DNA from 3 places in the Arthrobacter sp. zg-Y877 genome. Region 1 is predicted to be linked to each of the others. Evidence: predicted binding sites of a transcription regulator. Region 1 holds the regulator's gene; each other region holds the start of a gene.
The links. The regulator HrcA, encoded in region 1, represses chaperone genes, less so after heat shock. The targets are predictions, from matches to a motif close to TTNGCACTCGNNNNNNNCGAGTGCNAA.
Positions count from the first base shown of each region.

Region 2: a site for HrcA is predicted at 2,624-2,650, ahead of QNO03_RS09105 (Hsp20/alpha crystallin family protein). Genes of this name have one in related genera too.
Region 3: a site for HrcA is predicted at 3,128-3,154, ahead of groES (co-chaperone GroES). Genes of this name have one in related genera too.

Region 1 is NZ_JAUCPU010000001.1:579,625-587,736, forward strand. It holds gene QNO03_RS02690 (GerMN domain-containing protein) at 235-1,206, shown strand; gene QNO03_RS02695 (16S rRNA (uracil(1498)-N(3))-methyltransferase) at 1,246-2,025, opposite strand; gene dnaJ (molecular chaperone DnaJ) at 2,027-3,169, opposite strand; gene hrcA (heat-inducible transcriptional repressor HrcA) at 3,275-4,288, opposite strand; gene QNO03_RS02710 (DUF3097 domain-containing protein) at 4,555-5,403, shown strand; gene QNO03_RS02715 (DUF4870 domain-containing protein) at 5,521-5,949, shown strand; gene hemW (radical SAM family heme chaperone HemW) at 5,995-7,227, opposite strand; gene lepA (translation elongation factor 4) at 7,224-8,112, opposite strand, start outside.
Region 2 is NZ_JAUCPU010000003.1:351,898-360,009, forward strand. It holds gene QNO03_RS09090 (hypothetical protein) at 1-286, opposite strand, end outside; gene QNO03_RS09095 (hypothetical protein) at 521-1,054, shown strand; gene QNO03_RS09100 (glutamate-cysteine ligase family protein) at 1,061-2,530, shown strand; gene QNO03_RS09105 (Hsp20/alpha crystallin family protein) at 2,763-3,341, shown strand; gene QNO03_RS09110 (bile acid:sodium symporter family protein) at 3,498-4,460, opposite strand; gene QNO03_RS09115 (NADP-dependent isocitrate dehydrogenase) at 4,604-5,839, opposite strand; gene purH (bifunctional phosphoribosylaminoimidazolecarboxamide formyltransferase/IMP cyclohydrolase) at 6,017-7,630, opposite strand; gene QNO03_RS09125 (endonuclease domain-containing protein) at 7,824-8,112, opposite strand, start outside.
Region 3 is NZ_JAUCPU010000002.1:366,691-374,802, reverse strand. It holds gene QNO03_RS05795 (iron chelate uptake ABC transporter family permease subunit) at 1-913, opposite strand, end outside; gene QNO03_RS05790 (ABC transporter permease) at 906-1,946, opposite strand; gene QNO03_RS05785 (siderophore ABC transporter substrate-binding protein) at 2,012-2,959, opposite strand; gene groES (co-chaperone GroES) at 3,295-3,591, shown strand; gene groL (chaperonin GroEL) at 3,668-5,278, shown strand; gene guaB (IMP dehydrogenase) at 5,493-7,010, shown strand; gene QNO03_RS05765 (GuaB3 family IMP dehydrogenase-related protein) at 7,166-8,112, shown strand, end outside.

The DNA of each region.
Region 1 (8,112 bases):
TATTTCCTTCGCGGCGTGCGCACGTCCCGCATGGACGCACTCCCGCCCGACACCTAAATCTTACTTGATGCACTCACCGGCGCGCGGTGCGGCAACCGATTTATCTCGGGTCCGCAACGGTGGTGTCTCAATCGTGTTTCAGTCCGGGCACGGGCCGCTTACCTGCACGGGTAGCCCCGACTACCTGTGCAAAGGTTGAACACGTACCTTTTTCACGACGCCCCGGAAGGATAGATGGACGCCCCAGCCAACCGCGGAATGTCCTCCCTTCAAGGGCTCCGCAGCAAACGTTTACTGGCCGCCTCCCTCGTGGCCGCATCCGCCCTCGGACTGGGGGGCTGCGGTGTCCTGGCGGAGAATCCCACCATCACCATGCCCTCCAACTACGACGCCGCTGCCGCCTCCGCCGCAGCGCCGATGGCGGTCCCTTCCCCGGCCGAGGCAAGCTCCGGACCAACGCTCATGCCGGTGTATTGGCTTGGACTGAACGACTCAACGGTCAGTCTTTACCGTGAGTTCCTTCACTCCAGCAACGCCGGGGACCCCATCGGCGAAGCCGTCCAGGCCATGACCGCCCAGACGCCGCTGGACAAGGACTATTTCTCGCCCTGGCATGCAGCGGAGAGCGTCACCGCATCGATTTCCAGCAAGAACGTCATTACCGTGGACATCTCCTCGGATGCTTTCAAGGGCTCCCTTGACTCGGGCATGGCCTACCGTGCGGTCCAGCAGCTGGTGTACACCGCCACCGCTGCCGCAGCAAACGCCGCCTTGACCACCGTGGGACAGGTCAGCAGCGTGGTGATCCTCGTGGACGGAAAAGAGGGATACCGTGCATTCGGCCACGTGCCGCTCGACAAACCGCTCAGCCGGGACCCCTCCCTGGTCGCACCGATCTGGGTGATCGATCCGCAGGAATCCGACGAGCGCAGCAGCGACCTCACGGTGAGCGGCACGGCAGTCGCCCAGCAGGCCGGCCTGCGCTGGCGCGCCGAGCCCATCGTGGACGGGCGGCCGTCCACAGCCGCCGCGGCCTCGGGGCAGGTGGAATTGGCACAGGCGCAGGGCGAGACCGGCGAATTCAGCTTCACCGCTGAACTGGCGCCCGGTGAGTACAACCTCCGGGTGTATTACGACGGCCAGGAGGCGGCAGGCGATTCCAAGCGCATCAAGGTCGACCTGCCCGCAGAGGCACCGGAAGACTAACCCCGGTCCCTCCCGGTTCCCGCGGCCTGCCGGTGTCTCCTACCAGCGCCCGAGCAGCTGGTTCAGCAGCGCCAGCGCGGCGGGACCGGCAGTCGAAGAGCGCAGCACATGCGGTCCCAGCCTCACCGCCACGGCACCGGCACTGCGCATCGCGTCCAGCTCCGCGGGGCTGATGCCGCCTTCGGGACCCACCACAATGGCAATCGACACCGGCGCAGTCCCGTCTGCGGGATCGGCACGGCGGCCGGTCAATTCGCTCAGCGCCCCGGCCAGGGGTGCGTCGGCTTCCTCATGCAGGACGAGGACCAGGTCGATGCCCTGGAGGCGGTCCACCAGTTGCCTGCTGTCCAGCACCGGCTCGACCCCGGGGATACGGGAACGCCGCGACTGCTTGGCGGCGGCAGTGGTCAGCGCCTGCCACTTCGCCTGCCCCTTTGCCGCCTTCTCGGCGCGCCAGCGGACGATGCTGCGGTCCGACTGCCACGGGATCACCGTATCCACGCCCAGCTCGGTGGCCGCTTCCACTGCCTGCTCGTCGCGGTCCCCCTTGGCAAGGGCCTGAACCAGGAGAAACCGTTCGGACGGCGCCGGTTCCTCGAGGACCGCCGCCACCCGCAGTTCCAGCACGGAGGCACCGGTATCCGTCACGGAACCGGTCAGCCGGCGGCCGGCACCGTCAACCACGTCCACGTCCTCACCGATGCCGAGCCGTTTGACCGACACAGCGTGCCGGGCTTCCGGACCTTCCAGTCGGAAAACATCTCCGGTCCCGGCGGCAGCCACCTGAACCGGGTCACCGAAGAAGATGGGGTTGGTCATCTCAGAGGTTGCCCAGCCGGTCCCGCAGCTTCGCGAAGACGCCGGTACCGGAGCTGTTGAGCCGCCCCTCGCTGTACTCCTCGCCACGCAGCTTGGCCAGCTTGCGCAGCAGCTCCTCCTGTTCGGCGTCCAGCTTCTGCGGGGTCTCCACGTGCAGGTGGACGCGCAGGTCTCCACGGCCGTGGCCGCGCAGGTGCGTGACGCCCAGGTCGTTGAGCACGGATACCTCGCCGGACTGGGTGCCCGGCTTGACCGTGATGTCCCGTTCGCCGTCGAACGTTTCCAGGGTCACAGTGGTGCCAAGGGCCGCCGCGGTCATGGGCACGGTCAGCGTGGCGTGCAGGTCATCGCCTTCGCGCAGGAACGTCGGGTCGTTATTGACCCTGATCTCCACGTAAAGGTCACCGGCGGGACCGCCGGCGAGCCCGGCTTCACCCTGTCCCCCGAGCTGGATCCGGGTCCCGGTGGCGACGCCCGCGGGAACCTTGATGGTGAGGGTGCGGCGGTTGCGGACGCGGCCTTCACCGGAGCATTCGTGGCAGGGATCGGGGATGACGGTGCCGAAACCGTTGCAGGTTCCGCAGGGTGCGGAGGTCATGACCTGGCCCAGGATGGAGCGCACGGCCCGCTGGACCTGGCCGGTGCCGTGGCAGATGTCGCAGGTGCGCGGCGAGGTTCCGGGCTGGCAGCAGGAACCGTCGCAGGTGGGGCACACCACTGCGGTGTCGACGTCGATCTTCTTGTTGACGCCGAAGACGGCGTCCTTGAGGTCGATGCGGACATTGATGAGCGCATCCTGGCCACGGCGGCTGCGCGATGCCGGTCCACGCCCGCCGCCCGGAGCGGCGCCGCCGAAGAACGTATCGAAGATGTCCTGGAAGCCGAAGCCCTGGGCACCGAAGCCCCCGCCGCCGCCAAAGCCGTTGTCGTTGCCGTTCTCGTTACCGGTGGTGTCGTAGATCCGCCGCTTTTCCGGATCGGAGAGAACCTCGTAGGCGTGCGTTACGGCTTTGAACTCATCCGAGGCGCCCGGGGCGTTATTGACGTCGGGGTGCAGCTTGCGGGCAAGCTTCCGGTACGCCTTCTTGATTTCTTCACCGGTGGCGTCTCGTCCGACACCCAGAACCTGGTAGTGATCGCTCACTCGTGCACATCGCTTTCCTGTATTGCGTACCTTCAGCGTTTGAAGGCGGAGTTGGGAATCCCGCAGGTTGCCCGGCGGGGAGGTCCGTAACTGCTGGGGACCGGGCTAGTCGTTCAGTATCCGGGACAGGTACCGCGCCACGGCACGCACTGCGGCCATGGTGGTGGGATAGTCCATGCGGGTGGGGCCGAGGATGCCGACCTTCGCCGTGGCATCCGGACCGTAGCCGGTTGCCACCACCGAGGCTTCCGACAGCCCGCCGTGCGGATTCTCCCGTCCGATCCGAACGGCGACACCGCGGGCATCCTGCTCCATCTCGGACAGCAGCCGCAGCATCACCACTTGTTCCTCGAGCGCTTCCAGCACCGGACCGATCGTCAGCGGGAAGTCTACAGTGGAGCGGGCCAGGTTGGCGGTCCCTGCCATCACCATGCGGTCCTCGCGGTTGATGCCCGCAAGCTGCTCCAGGCAGTGCCCCAGGGAGTTTCCCACGCGCCTGCGGTCGGCCGGCACGGTGGCCAGGGCGTTGGCCAGCTGGCTGGTGATGCTGCTCAGGGGTTTGCCTGCCAGTGCGGAAAGGAAATGGTGGCGCAGGTCCATCAGGTCCGGTTCGGTCACCGGCTGGGGAACCGTCATCACCCGCTGTTCCACCCGCCCCGTGGTCGAGATCAGGACAACCAGCACCTGCGCCGGTGCCAGCAGGACAAATTCAATGTGGCGTACCTTGGCATTGCCCAGGTGCGGATACTGCACCACGGCCACTTGGTTGGTCAGCTGGGACAGCAGGCGGACCGTGCGGTCCATCACGTCATCGAGGTCGTCCGCCTCTTCCAGCAGGGACTGGATGGCCCGGCGCTCGGGGGCAGAGAGGGGCTTGACGTCGGAGATGCGGTCAACGAAAAGGCGGTAGCCCTTGTCGGTGGGGATCCTGCCGGCGGAAGTATGCGGAGCGGTAATGAGCCCCTCTTCCTCCAGGGCGGCCATGTCATTGCGGATCGTCGCGGAGGAAACCCCCAAATGGTGGCGTTCCACCAGTGCCTTGGAGCCCACGGGCTCACGCGAATGGACGTAGTCCTCAACAATGGCGCGGAGGACCTCGAGTCTGCGTGGCTCACTCATGGTTTTCCCTCCCTGTTGATCGTCGGATTGATCGTTGTGCTGACCGGCCTGCTGGGCAGGCTCCTAAAACGGTGGAGACGGTGCTTGGCAATCGGCTTGGCAAATTTACTCGGCAATCGACTCGGCAATCGACTTGGAACCCGGCTTAGCACTCGCACTGTCCAAGTGCTAAGTCTAATACGGATCACCACCGTTGCTAGCATTGGAGAACCCGTGGCCTGCTGCGGTTATCCATCCGATCCAGTTCCGTAAGCGAGGCAACTTCCGTGTCCAGCTTTTCCTGGGGTCCGCAGGACATCACTGCACCGGCCCGGACCTCCCTGCGTAAAGTCGGCGCCGAACCCGGCCTCGTGGTGGAGGATGTTGCCACCGGCTGGGTAGGCGCAGTGGTGCGCGTCGAGAAATCCGGCGGCCTGCACCTGATGGTGCTCGAAGACCGCCGCGGCAAAACAAAATCCTTCGAGCTCGGCTTTGGTTTCCTGCTCGAGGGAGAGCCGGTCGAAGTGGTGGCCGCCGCCCCGGCCGCAGCGAAGACCGGTGCGGCGCGCACGGCGTCGGGCTCGGTACGCGTTGCCAACCAGCGCGCCCGCACTGCCCGGGCGAGCCGCATCTGGGTGGAGGGCAAGCACGACGCCGAGCTGGTGGAAAAGGTCTGGGGCGATGACCTGCGGGTCGAGGGAATCGTCGTCGAGCCCCTCCACGGCGTGGATGACCTCTACTCCGCTGTCCGCGAGTTCGCCCCGGGGCCGGGCCGCCGGCTGGGGATCCTGGTGGACCACCTCGTGCCGGGATCCAAGGAATCCCGCATTGCCGCCGAGGCTATGACCTCTCCCGGCGCGCGTGGCAACGTGCTTATTGTCGGCCACCCGTACGTGGATGTCTGGCAGGCCATCAAGCCATCCGTGATCGGCCGCAGCGCCTGGCCCGTGGTCCCCCGGCACCTGGATTGGAAGACCGGCATCCTGCAGGGACTCGGGTGGCCGCACCGGGACCATACCGACGTCGCGCTGGGCTGGAAGAAGCTGCTGGGCCAGGTGAACAGCTATGCGGATCTGGAACCGTCGCTGCTGGGACGGGTGGAGGAAGTCATTGACTTCCTGACCGTTCCCGCCTGAGATCTCCGCCTCTCCGCGTGCCGCCGTTCCGTGACAAAGCGGCCAAGCCAGTACCCTTGAGGGATACGTAGTAGCGGACCGACCCTGTGTCACCATGAGCCAAAAGGAATATACGCCGTGTCCAACACACGCCAGAATCACCAGCCCCGGCCGGAAGAACGGAGCGGAGTTCCCCGTCCCGTGTACCAGGGGGCTCCGGCAAATGCCCTGCCGCTGACCGCGTCCGAGGACCGGCAGTGGGCAACCATGGCGCACTTCGGCGGCATCCTCGCTTTTGTTCCGTCCCTGATCATTTACCTGGTGTTCCGGGACCGCGGTCCGTTCACCGCCCAGGAATCCAAGGAGGCGCTGAACTTCACGCTTCCGCCCAGCATTGCTGCCCTGACGGTCTGGGCACTGTCCTTCATCCCCGTTATAGGTGGATTCTTCGCCGTCCTCAACGCCCTGATCTGGGTCTACGTTGCCGTGTCCTCCGTCATCGCGGGCATCGAGTGCAACCGCGGCCGGCCCTACCGCTACCCGTTCAACCTGCGCCGGATCAAGTAGGCGGAGCAGCCGGCACCGCCCTTCAGGGCAGCCCAGTTGGGCAGCTTAGTCCGGCAGCAGGCGCCGGACTACGGCGTCGGCCAGCAGCCGGCCCTTTGTGGTCAGCAGGACCCGTCCCGTGAAGGCAGCCTGAGGGTCCACCAGTCCGTCAGCAATCAGACCCGCGACGGCGAGCCGCCCGGAGTCCTTCAGGCGCGACAGCTCCAGGCCCTCGGCCAGCCGGACGCGCAGCATCACATCCTCCACGTACCGGGTATCGGCGTCGAGGGTTTCGCGCCCGACGGCGGGCGACTCCCCCGCCCCGATCCGCTGGGCATAGGCCGTCGGATGCTTGGCGTTCCACCAGCGCACCCCGCCCGCATGGGAGTGGGCTCCGGGACCAATGCCCCACCAGTCGTCACTGCGCCAATAGGCCAGGTTGTGCCGGCACTGGTCCGCGGGCGTGCGTGCCCAGTTGCTGACCTCGTACCAGGACAGTCCCGCGGCAGACATCAGTTCGTCGGCCAGCAGGTACTTGTCGGCGTGGTCGTCGTCGTCAATCGGCGGCACTTCGCCTCGGCGCATCCGGGCGGCAAGCTTGGTGCCTTCCTCGATGATGAGGGCATAGGCGGAAATGTGGTCCGGCTCGTAGCTCAGTGCTTCTTCGAGCGACTGCCGCCAGTCGGCCATGGATTCGCCGGGGGTCCCGTAGATGAGGTCCACGCTGACGTGCAGTCCGGCGTCGCGCGCCCACTGCACGGCCTGCGGGACACGGGAGGGAGTATGCGTCCGGTCGAGCACCGCCAGCACGTGCGGCACAGCGGACTGCATACCGAAGGACACCCGGGTGAAACCGGCATCGGCAAGCAGCTGCAGGGACTGCGGAGTGACGGAGTCCGGGTTCGCTTCGGTGGTGACCTCCGCGCCGGGGGCCAGTCCCCACTGGTCGACGGCGGTGCGCAGGATCAGCGCCAGGTCCTCAGCCGGGAGCAGCGTGGGGGTGCCGCCACCGAAGAAGACGGTGCCCATTGGGCGTTCCGGCAGGCCCGAGCGCCGCAGCGCGTCCGCGGCGAAAACGACTTCCCGTGCCGCCGTACCCCCGTAGGCGGCCTGGTCCGCTCCGCCGCCGAGTTCCGTGGCGGTATAGGTGTTGAAATCGCAGTAGCCGCAGCGGACGGCGCAGAACGGAATATGGACATAGAGTCCGAAGTTCCGCTCCGCTGCGCCGTCCGCGGCCTGCGCGGGGAGGAGACCGTCGGCGGGTGCCGGGTCCCCGAGGGGCAGTGCGCTGGGTGTCACTTCTTGGATTTGTCCTTGGATTCGTCGGAGGAAAGCGCGGCCACGAAGGCTTCCTGGGGAACCTCCACACGGCCGACCATCTTCATCCGCTTCTTGCCTTCCTTCTGCTTTTCCAGCAGCTTGCGCTTACGGCTGATGTCGCCGCCGTAGCACTTGGCAAGCACGTCCTTGCGGATGGCGCGGATGGATTCGCGGGCGATGATCCGGGAGCCGATGGCCGCCTGGATAGGCACCTCGAACTGCTGGCGCGGAATCAGTTCGCGCAGCTTGCCCGTCATCATCACGCCATAGGAGTACGCCTTGTCCCTGTGCGTGATGGAGCTGAACGCGTCCACCTGTTCACCCTGGAGCAGGATGTCCACCTTGACCAGGTCGGCGACCTGTTCGCCGTCGGCCTTCCAGTCCAGCGAGGCATAGCCGCGGGTCTTGGACTTGAGGACGTCGAAGAAGTCGAAAACGATCTCGGCCAGCGGCAGGCGGTACCGGATTTCCACCCGGTCCTCGGAGAGATAGTCCATGCCGCCCAGGACGCCGCGGCGGGTCTGGCACAGCTCCATGATGGCGCCGACAAATTCGCTCGGCGCCAGGATCGTGGCGGCAACCATCGGCTCGCGGACCTCGTTGATTTTGCCTTCGGGGTACTCGCTGGGGTTGGTCACCGTGACCACCTTCTTGTCCTCCAGCGTCACCTCGTACTCCACGTTGGGCGCGGTGGAGATCAGGTCGAGGTTGTACTCACGCTCGAGCCGTTCACGGGTGATTTCCAGGTGCAGCAGGCCCAGGAAGCCCACCCGGAAGCCGAAGCCCAGCGCGGCGGACGTCTCGGGTTCATACACCAGCGCGGCATCATTAAGCATCAGTTTTTCCAGCGCGTCGCGCAGCACC
Region 2 (8,112 bases), on a different contig from region 1:
GCAGCCCTTCGGCGACCTTCTGCTGCTGGGCACCTGCCTGGTCGGTGAGGTCGGAGCGGGCCTGCGTAAAGAGTTCCTTGGCGTTGCCCTTCACTTCAGAGGCAACACCGGCCGCTTCGGTCTTGGCGGTGTCCGCTACCTGAGCGGCGTTGCCCTTGGCCTGCTGGGCGATATCGCCTGCCTGCTGCTTGGCGGCATCGGCCTTTGCCGAAGCCGTCGAATCGCCGGCGCTGCTGGCACCGGATGCGGCATGGCTTCCGTCACGCGGGGTGAAGTTCTCTGTCATCATCGCTCTCTTTCGTCATTGCAACTGCTGATCAAGATCGGATGTTCCGTGCATCGATAATAAGCACACTTAGTTACGAATGTGTAGCGTGTTAGAATTATAAGCGCCCTTGCTATTGGATTCTGTGCGTGGTTTTCTTTTTGCACCGATCAGATGAGACCCGACGACCCCTGTTCGCTGCCGGATATCCGGTACTGAATGCAGCACTGGTCTCCAAACCACAGGAGCATCACCATGGCGGCACTAACACGCTCTGTCCACGACCTAACGGCTGCAGCTTGGTTCGGAGGTTCCCTGATGGGCGCTGTCGGCCTCAACGGTGCGGCAGCGGCAGCGAAGGACCCCACCGAGAGAGCGCGGCTTTCCGCACTGGGCTGGAAGAAGTGGGCCCCGGTACAGGCGGCAGCGATCGGCCTGCACTTCCTGTCAGGACTCGCCCTCATCGGAGACAACAAGGTCCGGGTTTCCGAGCAGGAGGGCGTCGGCCGCCTCACCGTGTACAAAACGGCGGTTACCGTTCTCGCGGCTGTGGTCACACTCTATTCGGGGATCCTGGGCGGGAAGGTTGGAAAGCTCTCCGGCGAGGGCAGCCAAGGGGCCACGGAACCCCGGGAGGATGCCTCTAAGGAACTGAAATCGGCGCAGCTCCAGCTGAAAGTCCTGCAGTGGAGCATCCCCGCCCTTTCCGGTGCAGTGATCGTGATGGGCGCGCAGCATGGTGAAATGCAGCGGCCTGCCCGCGTCCTCAAGGGCTTGAAGAAGAAGTAGCCGACCATGGGTGCGGAAGTCACGAGCAGGACCTTCAGCCGGGCGCAGCGGACGGCTTACCGGCAGCGTTTGCTGGAAAACCTTGACCACTTCGCTCATTACCTTTCCACCGCCCAGTTTGCGGACACCGCAAGCATTGGCCTGGAACTCGAGCTGAACCTGACCAACCGCGACTTCTCCCCCGCCCTGCGCAATAAGGCTGTCCTTGAGCGGATCGCCGATCCGGCCTTCCAGACCGAAATCGGCGCCTTCAACATCGAAATGAACCACCCCGCCATGTCGGTGGGCCAGTTCGGGTTGAAGGAGCTCGAGGACAGCCTGCGGCTGCAGCTGAACCGGGCCGACGAGCGGGCCGCGCAGGAAGCTGCAGACATCATGATGGTGGGAATCCTCCCCACGCTGACTCCGGATTTTATGGACGGCTGGGCATGGCTCAGCAGCGGGCAGCGCTATGCCGCCCTGAACACCTCGGTCCTCCAGGCCCGCGGGGAAGACGTCCTGGTGGACCTCTCCGGCCCGGAGCCGCTGTCCTTCTACGCCCAGAACATCGCCCCCGAGGCCGCCTGCACCTCGGTCCAGCTGCATCTGGAGGTCTCTCCGGAGCAGTTTGCACCGGCCTGGAACGCGGCGCAGATGATCGCCGGGCCACAGGTTGCCCTGGCCGCAAATTCGCCTGTCTTCATGGAGCATCTGCTCTGGCACGAAACTCGGATAGAACTCTTCAAGCAGGCCATCGATACCCGGCCGCCGGAGATGCGGAACCAGGGAGTACGCCCGCGGGTCTGGTTCGGCGAACGGTGGATTACCTCGATCTTCGATCTCTTCGAAGAGAACGTGCGCTTTTTCCCTGCCCTCCTGCCGGAGCTCTCGGGCAACGGCTCGGAAGCGACCCCGGCCGGTGCTCCACTGCTGCCCGAACTGCGCCTCCACAACGGCACGGTCTACCGCTGGAACCGCCCTATCTACGACCCCGGCTCCGGAGCACCAAACCTACGCCTGGAAAACCGGGTTCTGCCGGCTGGCCCTTCCGTCCTGGACGTGGTGGCCAACGCGGCGTTCTACTACGGACTGCTCGAGTACCTCCGCACCGCGGACCGGCCACTCTGGAGCCGCATGGCCTTCAAGACGGCGTCGGATAACTTCCTGAACTGCGCCCGGTACGGACTGGAAGCAACCGTGTACTGGCCGGGGACCGGTGAGATTCCGGTGGCGGAGCTCCTTGTGCGCCACCTGATTCCGCAGGCTGCGGAGGGACTGAGGGAACTGAAGGTGGATTCGTCGCTGATCGACCGCTACCTGGATGTGGTGACCGAGCGTGCCCGCACCGAGCAGAACGGTGCGGCGTGGCAGATCGCTACGCTGCACAGGCTCGAGGACTCGGGTCTTAGCCGCCCCGCGGCCCTGACCGAGCTCTCCCGGCTCTACTGGGAGAACATGCACAGCAATGCGGCGGTGCATTCCTGGCCGATCGTCTGACGAAGGAAGCTGATTCTGCCGGAGGAAGCCGCCCGGCGACGAAAACGCGCCAAAGAAAAGTGGGGCAGCCAGGCAGCGGATTCGGACTGTGATCTAGCAGTCAAAACCGGCGAGTGCTAGCGTTTTTTGCATCGTTGAGTTCGGCTGACTCAACCTTTATCGACCCTTTTCCACAGCGGTATTCCAACCTCCGGTACCCCGGTGGGGACCGGTGCAACAGGAGTTGATGACCATGGCGATGAAGTTTGATCCATTCCGTGAGCTGGACCGGATGGCAGGTGCGCTCCTTGACCCGAGGCAGCGGCTGCGGCTGATGCCGATCGACCTGTTCCGCGAAGGCGACCACTACATCCTCAACGCGGACCTTCCGGGAATCGACCCCGGGTCGGTGGATGTGGACGTGGACGGACAGCTGCTCACTATCCGGGCCGAGCGGACCATCCACACCACCGAAGGCGTGACGTGGCTGACCCGGGAACGGGAGAGCGGCAGCTTCCTGCGTCAGCTGAACCTTGGGCAGGGCATCGATATTGATTCCATTTCCGCCAAGTACGAGAACGGCGTGCTGAGCGTGTTCATCCCGGTGAGCGAACGCTCCAAGCCGCGCAAGATCGAAGTGTCCGCCACCTACAAGGACAGCAGCACCATTTCCGGCCAGTCGTCTTCTGAGCCGGCCTCGGTGTCCTCTTCCGGCGGCAGCGGCTCCGGTTCATCGGGATCCGGTTCATCCGGCGGCAGCGGTTCCGCGTCATCCGGCTCGGGTGGTTCCAGCGGGCCGGCGTCCTCGGGCGACCACGGCGCCGGCATCTAGCTGACGGCGGTATTCAGCTGACGCCACTGATCTAGCTGACGCCACTGATCTAGCTGAGGCCAGGCGAAACACCTGCAGGCCCCGGGACGGAATGTCCCGGGGCCTGCGGCGTGCCCAGGGTCTGCAGCATGTCCGCCGGGATTCCCGGCGGACCGGTCAGGCCGAGGGCCGCCGCTGCCAGATGGCGGCCATCAGCGCCCCGGAGACGTTGTGCCAGACCGAGAACACCGCTGCCGGCAGGGCTGCCTCGGGAGCGAAGTACTGCTTGGCCAGTCCCGCCGCCAGTCCTGAGTTCTGCATACCGACCTCGATGGCCATGGTCCGCCGGGAGGGAATCGGCTGGCGGAAGAGTTTCGCGGCACCGTACCCCAGGCCCAGTCCCAGTCCGTTGTGCAGCACCACAGCCAGCAGGATCAGCCAGCCGGCCGTGAAGATGGCTTCGGCACTTCCGGAGACGACTGCAATCACCACGAACGTAATCGCCACAACCGAGATCCACGGCAGGACGGGAAGGACCCGGTCCACCAGCCGCGGCACGAGATACCGGATCACCAGACCAAGCACAACCGGAATCAGCACGATTTGAACGATCGACAAGGCCATGGAACCGGCGTCGACCGCCATGTACCGCCCGGCAAGCCACAGCGCGAGCATCGGGGTCAGCAGGGGTGCCAGCAGCGTGGAGACAGAGGTCATGGCGACGGACAGGGCCACGTTGCCCCGGGCCAGGTACGTCACGACGTTCGACGCCGTGCCGCCCGGTGCGCAGCCGACCAGGATCACGCCGGCGGCCAGTTCGGGGCTGAGCTGGAGCGCCCAGGCGATCCCGAAGCCCAGCAGCGGCATGATCACATACTGCGCCACTACGCCCAGCAGAACGGGCAGCGGCTGCCGGACCACCAGCGCGAAGTCCGGCAGGGTCAGGGTCAACCCCATCCCGAACATAATGAGCATCAGTCCCGGGTTGATAAAGGCGGACAGGCCGGTGAAGGGCTGCGGGAAGAACAGGGCCACCGTTCCCCCGGCAACAATCAGCAGCGGGAACACGGTGACCGCTATGCGGGCGCTGCGGGCTCCCGCGTTCTTCGCGGAGGGCTGCGCTGTGACGGAGTTCGACATCCCCACATCGTGGCACCGGCACCGCAACGGCGCTATTTGTTACGCCCCCGCTTAACACCGCGGACCACACCCCCGGGGAAACGACGACGGCGCGCCGCCCCGGAAGGGACAGCGCGCCGTCGTCGTGGTGAAGAAACTACCGCTTAGGCGGCAACCTCGGAGCCCAGTCGGGCCTTGAGGTTCTCGTCCAGTGCGGCGAGGAAATCTTCGGTGGTCAGGTACGGCTGGTCCGGTCCGACCAGCAGTGCCAGGTCCTTGGTCATCTTGCCGGATTCGACCGTCTTGATGACTACGTCTTCAAGGGTCTCGGCGAAGCGGATGACCTCGGGGGTGTTGTCCAGCTTGCCGCGGTGCATCAGGCCACGGGTCCACGCGAAGATCGAGGCGATCGGGTTCGTGGAGGTGGGCTTGCCCTGCTGGTGCTGGCGGTAGTGGCGGGTGACCGTACCGTGTGCGGCTTCGGCCTCAACGGTCTTGCCGTCCGGGGTCATCAGCACGGAGGTCATCAGGCCCAGCGAGCCGAAGCCCTGTGCCACGGTGTCGGACTGGACGTCGCCGTCGTAGTTCTTGCAGGCCCAGACGTAGCCGCCTTCCCACTTCATCGCGGAGGCAACCATGTCGTCGATCAGGCGGTGCTCATACGTGAGGCCGGCTGCTTCGAACTGGTCCTTGAACTCGGCGTCGAAGACTTCCTGGAACAGGTCCTTGAACTGGCCGTCGTAGGCCTTCAGGATCGTGTTCTTGGTGGAGAGGTACACCGGGTAGTTGCGCTGCAGGCCATAGGCGAAGGACGCGCGGGCGAAGTCCTTGATGGAATCGTTGAAGTTGTACATACCCATGGCGACGCCGCCATCTTCGTTGTACGTAACAACCTGCTGCTTGATTTCTTCGCTGCCGTCGGCAGGCGTGTAGGTCAGCGTCAGGGTGCCGGCACCGGGAACCTTGAAGTTCGTGGCCTTGTACTGGTCGCCGTGGGCGTGGCGGCCGATGATGATCGGCTTGTTCCAGCCCGGGACCAGGCGCGGGATGTTGGAGATGATGATCGGTTCGCGGAAGACCACACCACCGAGGATGTTGCGGATGGTTCCGTTCGGGGAGACCCACATCTTCTTCAGGCCGAATTCCTCGACGCGTGCTTCGTCGGGGGTGATGGTGGCGCACTTGACGCCGACGCCGTGTTCCTTGATGGCGTTGGCGGCATCAATGGTGACCTGGTCATCAGTTGCGTCGCGGTTCTGGATGGAGAGGTCGTAGTACTTCAGGTCGACGTCCAGGTACGGGTTGATCAGGCGATCCTTGATGAACTGCCAGATGATGCGGGTCATCTCGTCGCCGTCGAGCTCTACTACAGAGCCCACAACCTTAATTTTCTCAGCCACACGGTCTCCTTGTGTGTTGGTGGGCACCGGAGCATGTCTTGTGGCATGACGGAACCCGTCTTTTTGGCTTTTATTTGAGTCCAACTATGCCACAGCCCACTATCCGCACCCTAAACAGAGGGACGGCGGATTACCCGTACCGCCCCTCTGTTCCCGCCGTCCACGACGGGGTCTGCGTCAGTGGAAGAAGTGCCGCGCTCCGGTGAAGTACATGGTGATGCCGGCGGCGGCTGCCGCTTCAATCACTTCGTTGTCCCGGATGGACCCGCCGGGCTGCACGACGGCGCGGACGCCGGCGTCGGCGAGGATCTGCAGTCCGTCGGCGAAGGGGAAGAACGCATCGGATGCGGCCACGGAGCCGCGCGCACGGTCGTCGCCGGCCCCGCCAAGGGTATTGGCGCGTTCGACAGCGAGCCGGCAGGAATCCACCCGGTTCACCTGTCCCATTCCCACACCCACGGCGGCACCGTTCTTCGCCAGCAGGATGGCGTTGGACTTGGCTGCGCGCACGGCGGTCCAGGCAAAGGCAAGGTCGGCCAGGGTGGCGTCGTCCGCTGCTTCGCCCGCGGCAAGGGTCCAGTGTGCAGGGTCATCGCCTTCGGCCTGCAGCCGGTCTGCCTTCTGGAGCAGGACGCCGCCCGAGACCTGGCGGAATTCGGTGTCGCTGCGTCCATAGCCGTCCGGCAGCGCCAGCAGGCGGATGTTCTTCTTGGCCGACAGGATGTCCACGGCTTCCGGCTCGAAGTCCGGCGCAATCACCACTTCCGTGAAGATGTCCTTCACGGTCTGCGCCATGCCGGCCGTCACGGTGCGGTTGGCGGCGATCACCCCACCGAAGGCCGAAACCGGATCGCAGGCGTGGGCCTTGGCATGTGCGTCGGCAATCGGGTCCGCGGCGTCGGCGGAGGCAACCGCTATGCCGCACGGGTTGGCGTGCTTCACGACGGCGACGGCCGGCTCGGTGAAATCGAAGGCGGCCCGCAGGGCGGCGTCGGCGTCCACGTAGTTGTTGTAGGACATGGCCTTGCCGTGCAGCTGGTCGGCCTGGGCGACGCCGGGCCGGGCAGCCTTGTCCACATAGAGCGCGGCGTCCTGGTGCGGGTTTTCGCCGTAGCGCAGCACCTCTGCGCGTTCCAGGGCCAGGCCGGTGTAGGCAGGCCAGGTGCTGGCTGCATCCGTTCCGTCCCCGAACTGCTCAGCCGTCCAGGTGGCGACGGCTGTGTCATAGGCGGCGGTGTGGGCGAACGCTTCGGCGGCCAGCCGGCGTCGTTCCGTGAGATCGAACCCGCCCTCGGCTGCGGCAGTGACAACGTCGGAGTACTTGCCCGGATCCACCACCACGGCCACCGAGGGGTGGTTCTTCGCGGCGGCACGGACCATTGACGGTCCGCCGATATCGATCTGTTCCACGACTTCGTCCTGGTCTGCACCCGAGCGGACGGTCTCCACGAAGGGGTAAAGGTTTACCACCACGAGGTCGAAGGGTTCGATGCCCATCTCCTCCAGCTGGGCCACGTGGTCTTCGCGGCGTCGGTCGGCCAGGATTCCGGCATGGACCCGGGGGTGCAGCGTCTTGACCCGTCCGTCCAGGCATTCGGCGAAACCGGTGACTTCCGAAACCTCGGTGACGGCGATGCCGGCGGCCGCAATCTGCTTCGCGGTGGAGCCGGTGGACACGATGCTGACGCCGGCCGCAGCGAGGCCCCGCGCCAGCTCCGTCAGGCCGGTCTTGTTGTACACCGAGATCAGCGCCCGGCGGATGGGAACACGGTCGGGGACGGGATTGCTCACAACTGACACTCCAAGTGGTCGATGATCGGTGCGCGCAGGCCGTGGGGCCCTGCGAGAAGTTTATGCCCTCAGCAATTGGCGCTCCCGGGCCGCGAGTAACAAACGAAAGTGCAGTAGTTTCCGAATCCGGGATCGAGAGTGCAGTAGTTACCGATTTTCCGACGAAAAACGGTAACTACTGCACTCTCGATGGTCAGACGGACTGTCCGGGACGCCATCCCCGGTCCAAAAGCGTCCTGCGGATCTTCTCCACCGTTGCGGGCGCGTTCTCCTGCCGGAGATGCTTCTTCGTGAAGCGCAGGACCACCCATCCCACTTGGCGCAGCCGGTCATCCCGCTCAATGTCCCGATGCCACTGGGCCGGATCCAGCAGATGGTGTTCACCCTCGTACTCCAAGGCGATCCGCAGCCGCCGGTACTGCAGGTCGGGACGGGAGATGGCCCTGCCGTCTGGTCCGGCAATCCACTGATTGACCTCTGGC
Region 3 (8,112 bases), on a different contig from region 1:
CCAGCTGCCCGCCCACCAGGGCGATGATTCCCAGCAGGACGGCGATCGGCAGCACCGCGGCGTGCCGGAACTTGGTGCAGAGCTGGTAGGCCAGCGAGGCCACCAGCAGGCCGAAGAAGGTCACGGGACCCACGAGCGCGGTGGACACTGCGACGAGCACGGAGCAGATGATCAGCGTGGCGGTGACTGCCCGTTTGTGGTCCACGCCCAGGTTCACAGCGGTTTCGCGGCCCAGGGCCAGGACATCGAAGGAATGGCGCATCCGCCAGGCAACGGCGCTGACTACCGCGACGGCGGCCGCTGAATAGCCCAGCAGGGCCGCATCGACATTGTTGAAGCTGGCGAAGAACAGGTCCTGCAGGATGATGAACTCGCTCGGGTCGATCAGCCGCTGCAGCAGCGAGGAGAAGCCGCGGAACATGGTGCCGAAGACAATCCCCACCAGCAGCATCAGGTGCAGGGACTTCCCGCCGCCGGTAAACAGCCAGCGGTACAGCAGGAAGGAGAAACCCACCATCAGGAGCACTTCCACGCAGAACCGCACCGGAGCGCCGAGGGACAGCAGCGTCCCACCGCCCAGGGCAAACACGAGGACGGTCTGGATCAGCACATACAGGGCATCAAAGCCCATGATCGACGGCGTCAGGATCCGGTTGGCGGTGACTGTCTGGAACAGGACCGTGGAGACACCCACGGCGTAGGCCACCAGGATCATGGACCCGACCTTGACGGCCCGCCGGGGCAGCGCATAGCCGAGGTTGCCGCGCAGCTCAATGGTCATAAAAACCGCAACCAAAGCGGCCGCGGTGATCCCGAGGGCGATAATCCAGAACTTTGCGGGGACGGTCCGGACCGGCCGGCCGCGGTGCTGGGTGAGTGCAGCGGGCAGCGCGCTGGTGGAGGTGTCAGGCATGGGAACCGCGCTTACGCAGGAGGAGGTACAGGAAGATGACGCTGCCGACGGCGGAGACCACAACACCCACCGGGATTTCATACGGGTAGCGGATGGTGCGCCCGATGATGTCGCACAGCAGGACGAAGCCCGCTCCGAAGACGGCGACCCAGGGCACCGCCCGGCGGACATTGTCGCCGATCAGCAGGGACACCAGGTTGGGCACAATCAGCCCGAGGAAGGGGATGGAACCAACGCTGACCACGACGACGGCGCTGATCAGGGAGACGATGACGAGCCCAAGGGCCATCACCCGGTTGTAGTTCAACCCGAGGTTGGTGGTGAAGTCCTGCCCCATGCCCGCGACGGTAAACCGGTCCGCCGCGAGGTAGCCGATCACCGTCAGGGCCCCCACGATCCAGAGCAGCTCATATCGGCCGCGCAGGACGCCGGAGAAATCCCCGATCATCCAGCTGTTCAGGGTTTGCAGCAGGTCCGTGCGGTAGGCAAAGAAGGTGGTGACGGCGGAAATCACGCCGCCGAGCATGATGCCCACGAGCGGAACGATCAGGGTGTTGCGCAGCGGGATCCGGCGCAGGATAAGCAGGAAGAGGGCGGTTCCGGCGGCGGCAAAGACGGAGGCTGTGGACATCTTCAGGAACATGGACGCGCCCGGCAGCAGCACGGTCACCGCGAGGATTCCCAGCTGTGCCGATTCCACCGTCCCGACGGTGGACGGTTCCACAAACTTGTTCCGGGCCATCAGCTGCATAATCAGGCCGGCCACGCTCAGGGCCATGCCCGCCAGGACAATACTCAGCGTGCGGGGGAGCTGGCTGACCCAGAACAGCATGGCCGTGGTGGGATCCCCGGCCAGCAGCGAGGCCAGGGACAGGTCTCCAACCCCTACGAAAAGGCTGACGGCGGCCAGCACGACGACGGCGCAGACCCCCAGTACCAGCGCGGCGGTTGAACGCACAAAGCGCCGCCGTTCCGGGGGAGCGGCGGCGGAGGCAGGAGCCGGTGCAGGCGCCGGCGTGGAGGGGACCGTCATGGGGATATCCAGTTCCTCCGCTGCCCGGAACGGCAGGTTCCGGGCAGCGGAGCGCAGAGGTGCGGTTAGAGAGCGTCGTGGACGGTGTTAACCATGGTGTCCACGTTGTTCAGGCCGTATCCGACCAGGTACCAGCTGGCGGAATCCAGCGGAACGATCTTGCCGTTCCGGGAAGCGTTGGTGCTCTTGACCAGCTCGTTGTCCAGCACTGCGGAGGCGGCTTCACCGGAGGTGCCGACGGCAACGTCGCGGTCGATCACGAACAGGTGGTCCGGATTGGTGTCTGCAATGTAGTTGAAGGAAACCGATTCGCCGTGGGTTCCTTCGGACTTGACCTCGGCTGCGGGTGTCACGCCGAGGACGTCGTGGATGATGCCGAAGCGCGAACCGGCGCCGTAGGCAGTCATTTCCCCGCCGCTGGTCATCACAATCAGGCCGTTGCCGGCGTCGGCCGCCAGTTCCTTGGTGTCCTCGACCTTGCCCTCGAGGGCATCCAGCTTTTCTTCGACCAGATCTTCCTTATCGAAGATGCTGCCCAGGGTCTGGGTGTTCTTCTTGAAGGAGTTCCAGGCATCGGCGTTGTCGACGCTCAGGTCAATCGTGGGAGCAATCTTGCTCAGTTCCTCATAGGAGTCGGCAACCCGGCCGGAAATGATGATCAGGTCGGGGGCGCCGGCGTTAATCGCCTCGAAGTCCGGCTCCTTCATGCTGCCGATCTTCGTGATCTCCTCGGCACCGTACTGGGACAGGCTCTCGGGGAAATTGGCGGCGGGCACGCCGTCGACGTCAATGTCGAGGGCATCCATCGTGTCGAGGGCACCGAGGTCGAACGTGTAGACGGTCTCCGGGTTCACCGGTACGTCGGTGCTTCCCTGTGCGTGCTCGACCGTCACCGTCGAGGCCTGGGTCGACTCGGCGTCGGCATTGGCGTCTGCTGCTTCGGTGGAGCAGGCGCTGAGCGCAAGGAGGGACACAAGGGCGGTTCCGGCCAGCAGGCGGGACTTGATGATCATGGGGGCTCCGGTGAGAGTCGATGTGCCTATCCGGGGATTAGGTCACAGAAATGTTTTCTAATGGTGCGCGCAGATGAAAACTATCCCGGTGAGGTAAACCTAAGCAAATCCCCCTTCGTCGGGGGCGCCCCGGCAGGTAGGGAAGGGCCCCGCTGTTTGCGCTACTCGCTGGCACTCGCCTTGACCGAGTGCTAACCGTTGCATAAAGTCTGAGTTAGCACTCCGCACGTGAGGGTGCTAACTCCCGAAGGGAAAGCGCGAACCGGCACCGCGACGACGGCCAGCGCCAGACCAACGGCCCCATTCCGTTAGAAACTACGCAAAGGAGAGCCCGAGTGTCGGTCTCTATTAAGCCCCTTGAGGATCGTATTGTTGTCCGCCCGCTGGAAGCCGAGCAGACCACTGCTTCCGGCCTCGTGATCCCGGACACTGCAAAGGAAAAGCCCCAGGAGGGTGAAGTAGTTGCAGTTGGACCCGGCCGCGTTGACGACAACGGCAACCGCATCCCGGTTGACGTTGCCGAAGGCGACGTAGTCATTTACTCCAAGTACGGCGGAACCGAAGTCAAGCACAGCGGCCAGGAATACCTGGTTCTCTCCGCCCGCGACGTGCTGGCCGTCGTCGTAAAGTAGTTCCCCTGGAAAACCCCGGCCAAGATTCTGGCCGGGGTTTTCTGATGCAGATGTAGTTGTCGGAAAGGACACACACATGGCAAAGCAGTTGGAGTTCAATGACTCCGCCCGCCGCTCGCTCGAAGCCGGCGTCGATAAGCTCGCCAACACCGTCAAGGTGACCCTCGGCCCGCGCGGCCGCAACGTCGTCCTGGCCAAGACCTGGGGCGCTCCCACCATCACCAACGACGGCGTCACGATCGCCCGCGAAGTTGAGCTGGAGGATCCCTACGAGAACCTCGGCGCACAGCTGGCCAAGGAAGTAGCCACCAAGACCAACGACGTCGCCGGCGACGGCACCACCACGGCCACCGTGCTGGCCCAGGCGCTGGTCAAGGAAGGCCTGCGCAACGTAGCAGCCGGTGCTGCCCCCGGGCAGCTCAAGCGCGGCATCGAGGTGTCCGTGGACGCCGTTGCCAAGCGCCTGCTGGAGAACGCGAAGGAAGTTGAAGGCAACCAGGTTGCCCACGTTGCCGCAATCTCCGCACAGAGCACCGAGATCGGCGAACTGCTGGCCCAGGCGTTCGACACGGTCGGCAAGGACGGCGTGATCACGATCGAGGAGTCTTCCTCGACGCAGACCGAGCTGGCCATCACCGAAGGCATGCAGTTCGACAAGGGTTACCTCTCGCCGTACTTCGTCACCGATCCGGAGCGCCAGGAAGCCGTCCTCGAAGACGCACTGATCCTGATCAACTCCGGCAAGATTTCCTCCGTTGCCGAGTTCCTGCCGCTGCTGGAAAAGGCGCTGCAGACCTCGAAGCCGCTGTTCATCATTGCCGAAGACGTCGACGGGGAAGCCCTGTCCACCCTGGTGGTCAACAAGATCCGCGGCACCCTGAACGTCGTCGCTGTGAAGGCGCCGGGCTTCGGTGACCGCCGCAAGGCCATGATGCAGGACATCGCGACCCTCACCGGCGCACAGGTGGTCAGCCCCGACCTCGGCCTGAAGCTGGACCAGGTTGGCCTTGAGGTGCTGGGCTCCGCCCGCCGCATCACGGTCACCAAGGACAACACCACCATCGTTGACGGCACCGGCTCCGAAGCCGACGTCGCCGACCGCGTGGCACAGATCCGCGCCGAGATCGAGCGCACCGATTCGGACTGGGACCGCGAGAAGCTGCAGGAGCGCCTGGCCAAGCTGTCCGGCGGCATCGGCGTCATCCGCGTCGGTGCGGCAACCGAGGTGGAACTGAAGGAAAAGAAGCACCGCATCGAAGATGCTGTTTCCTCCACCCGTGCCGCACTCGAAGAAGGCATCGTGGCCGGCGGCGGTTCCGCACTGGTCCACGCTGCCCGCGCACTGGACACCGATCCGGAGGTGACGAAGCTGGAAGGCGACGCCGCCACCGCCGTCGGCCTGGTCCGCCGTGCACTGGCCCAGCCGCTGCGCTGGATCGCCGAGAACGCAGGTTCCGAAGGCATGGTCGTCGTTGCCAAGGTCGGCGAGCTGGAAGTCAACAACGGCTTCAACGCCGCCACCGGCGAATACGAAGACCTGATTGCCGCCGGCATCATCGACCCGGTCAAGGTCACCCGTTCGGCACTGCGCAACGCCGCCTCGATCGCTTCGCTGGTGCTCACCACCGAAGCCCTCGTGGTGGAGAAGCCCGCCGAAGAGGATGAAGGCTCCGGCCGCCAGCACTAACCGCTGACCGCACATATCAGTGCGGAACGCATCCTGGGCCCCGTCTTCCGGAAACTGCTTCCGGAAGCGGGGCCTTGTGCATTTCCCGTGGCGTCTCTCACAGGCGGTGAATACCTTCGGGATGGAATAGGGGTAGGCGCCCTTTCGTTTTACGATAGGTGCAGGCTAAAATGGGCCTTCTCCTTCCTCTCGTCCCCCCGAAAGAGGCGCAGCTTTGAGCCAGCAGTACCCAGAACATGATCCGTTCGGCTTCGTCGGCCTGACCTACGACGACGTCCTCCTGCTGCCCGGCCCCACGGATGTTATCCCTTCCGAAGCCGACACCAGCTCACGGCTGTCCAAACGCATCACGGTTCAGACCCCGCTGCTCTCTGCCGCGATGGACACCGTGACCGAATCCCGGATGGCGATCGCCATGGCCCGCCAGGGCGGCCTCGGCGTCATCCACCGCAACCTTTCGATCGCCGACCAGGCCGAACACGTTGACCGGGTCAAGCGCAGTGAATCCGGCATGATCACCAACCCGGTGACGATTTCCCCCGACGCCACGTTGTTGGAACTCGACGACCTCTGCGCGCATTTCCGGGTCTCCGGGCTGCCGGTGGTTGACGCGGACAACACGCTGCTGGGCATTGTTACCAACCGCGACACCCGCTTCATTCCCCGTTCGGACTACCCGAACCGCAAGGTCGAAGAGGTCATGACCCGCATGCCGCTCATCACCGGCCGGGTCGGCATCAGCGCCGAAGAGACCATGGAGCTGCTGGGCAAGAACCGGATCGAGAAGCTGCCGCTGGTGGACGACGCCGGCAAGCTGCAGGGCCTCATCACCGTCAAGGACTTCGACAAGGCCGAGCAGTACCCGCTGGCGACCAAGGACGACGAGGGCCGGCTGCGTGTCGGTGCGGCCATCGGCTTCTTCGGCGACGGCTACGAGCGGGCCATGTCCATGGTCGAGGCCGGCGTCGACATCCTCGTCGTCGACACAGCCAACGGCCACAGCGCCGGCGTGCTGGAAATGATCGCCCGCCTCAAGAAGGACCCCGCCGCCGCGCACGTTGACATCATCGGCGGCCAGGCAGCCACCCGTGAGGGCGCCCAGGCACTGATCGACGCCGGCGCCGACGCCATCAAGGTAGGCGTTGGACCCGGTTCCATCTGCACCACCCGTGTGGTTGCCGGTGTGGGCGTTCCGCAGATCACCGCGATCTACGAAGCCTCCAAGGCAGCCATCCCCGCCGGTGTTCCGCTGATCGCCGACGGCGGACTGCAGTACTCGGGCGACATCGGCAAGGCCATCGTGGCCGGCGCCGACACCGTGATGCTCGGCGGCCTGCTCGCCGGTTCGGCGGAAAGCCCGGGCGACCTGGTCTTCGTCAACGGCAAGCAGTTCAAGTCCTACCGCGGCATGGGCTCGCTCGGAGCCATGCAGTCCCGGGGCAAGAACACCTCCTACTCCAAGGACCGTTACTTCCAGGCCGACGTCCCCAGTGACGAGAAGCTGATTCCGGAAGGCATCGAGGGCCAGGTGCCCTACCGCGGCCCGCTGTCCGCCGTGGCGCACCAGCTGGTGGGCGGCCTGCGCCAGACCATGTTCTACACCGGCGCACGCACTATTCCCGAGCTCAAGGCCAAGGGCAAGTTCGTCCGGATCACACCGGCCGGCCTGAAGGAATCCCACCCGCACGACATCATGATGACGGCCGAGGCGCCGAACTACGGCCGCCGGTAACACCGCTTCACCGCCAAGGGCAGCTTCTGCGCACACCGCGCAGGGCTGCCCCTGCGGGTTAAGGGCAGGAACTTCCGCCCCGGCGCATCATGCCGTTACCGTCTGGCCACATGAACTTTCCGGCGTACGCCCCGCACTGGGATAACCTAGGGGACGTGAGTAACGAGATTGAAATTGGCCGAGGCAAGCATGGGCGCAGGGCCTATTCCCTGGATGACGTGGCAATAGTGCCCTCGCGGCGCACCCGCGACCCACAGGATGTTTCAATCAACTGGCAGATCGATGCCTACCAGTTCGAGATGCCGGTGATCGGTGCGCCGATGGACTCGGTGATGTCGCCGGCGTCGGCCATCGCGCTCGGCAGGCTCGGCGGCCTCGGTGTGCTGAACCTCGAGGGACTGTGGACCCGCTACGAGGATCCGCAGCCGCTGCTGGATGAAATCGCGGCTCTCAGCAGCGACAACTTCAACCCCGCAGCCACCGCCCGCCTGCAGGAAATCTACTCGGCTCCCATCCGGGCCGAACTGATCAGCTCCCGCCTGGCCGAAATGCGCGACGCCGGGGTGACGGTTGCCGGGTCCCTGACCCCGCAGCGCACCCAGGAGTTCTACAAGACCGTCCTGGCAGCCGGCGTCGACGTCTTCGTTATCCGTGGCACCACCGTTTCGGCCGAACACGTGTCCAAGTCCGTTGAACCGCTGAACCTGAAGCAGTTCATCTACGAACTCGACGTCCCGGTGATCGTCGGCGGCGCGGCGGGCTACACCCCGGCACTGCACCTGATGCGTACCGGCGCAGCCGGCGTCCTCGTCGGCTTCGGCGGCGGCGCGACCACCACCACCCGCCGGGCCCTGGGCATCCACGCCCCGATGGCCACCGCCATCTCCGATATTGCCGAGGCACGGCGTGACTACATGGACGAGTCCGGCGGACGCTACGTGCACGTGATTGCCGACGGCGGCATGGGCACCAGCGGCGACATCATCAAGGCCGTCGCCATGGGCGCAGACGCCGTGATGCTCGGTTCCGCACTCGCCCGCGCCGAAGAGGCTCCCGGCCAGGGCTGGCACTGGGGCCAGGAAGCGCACCACAGCGAGCTGCC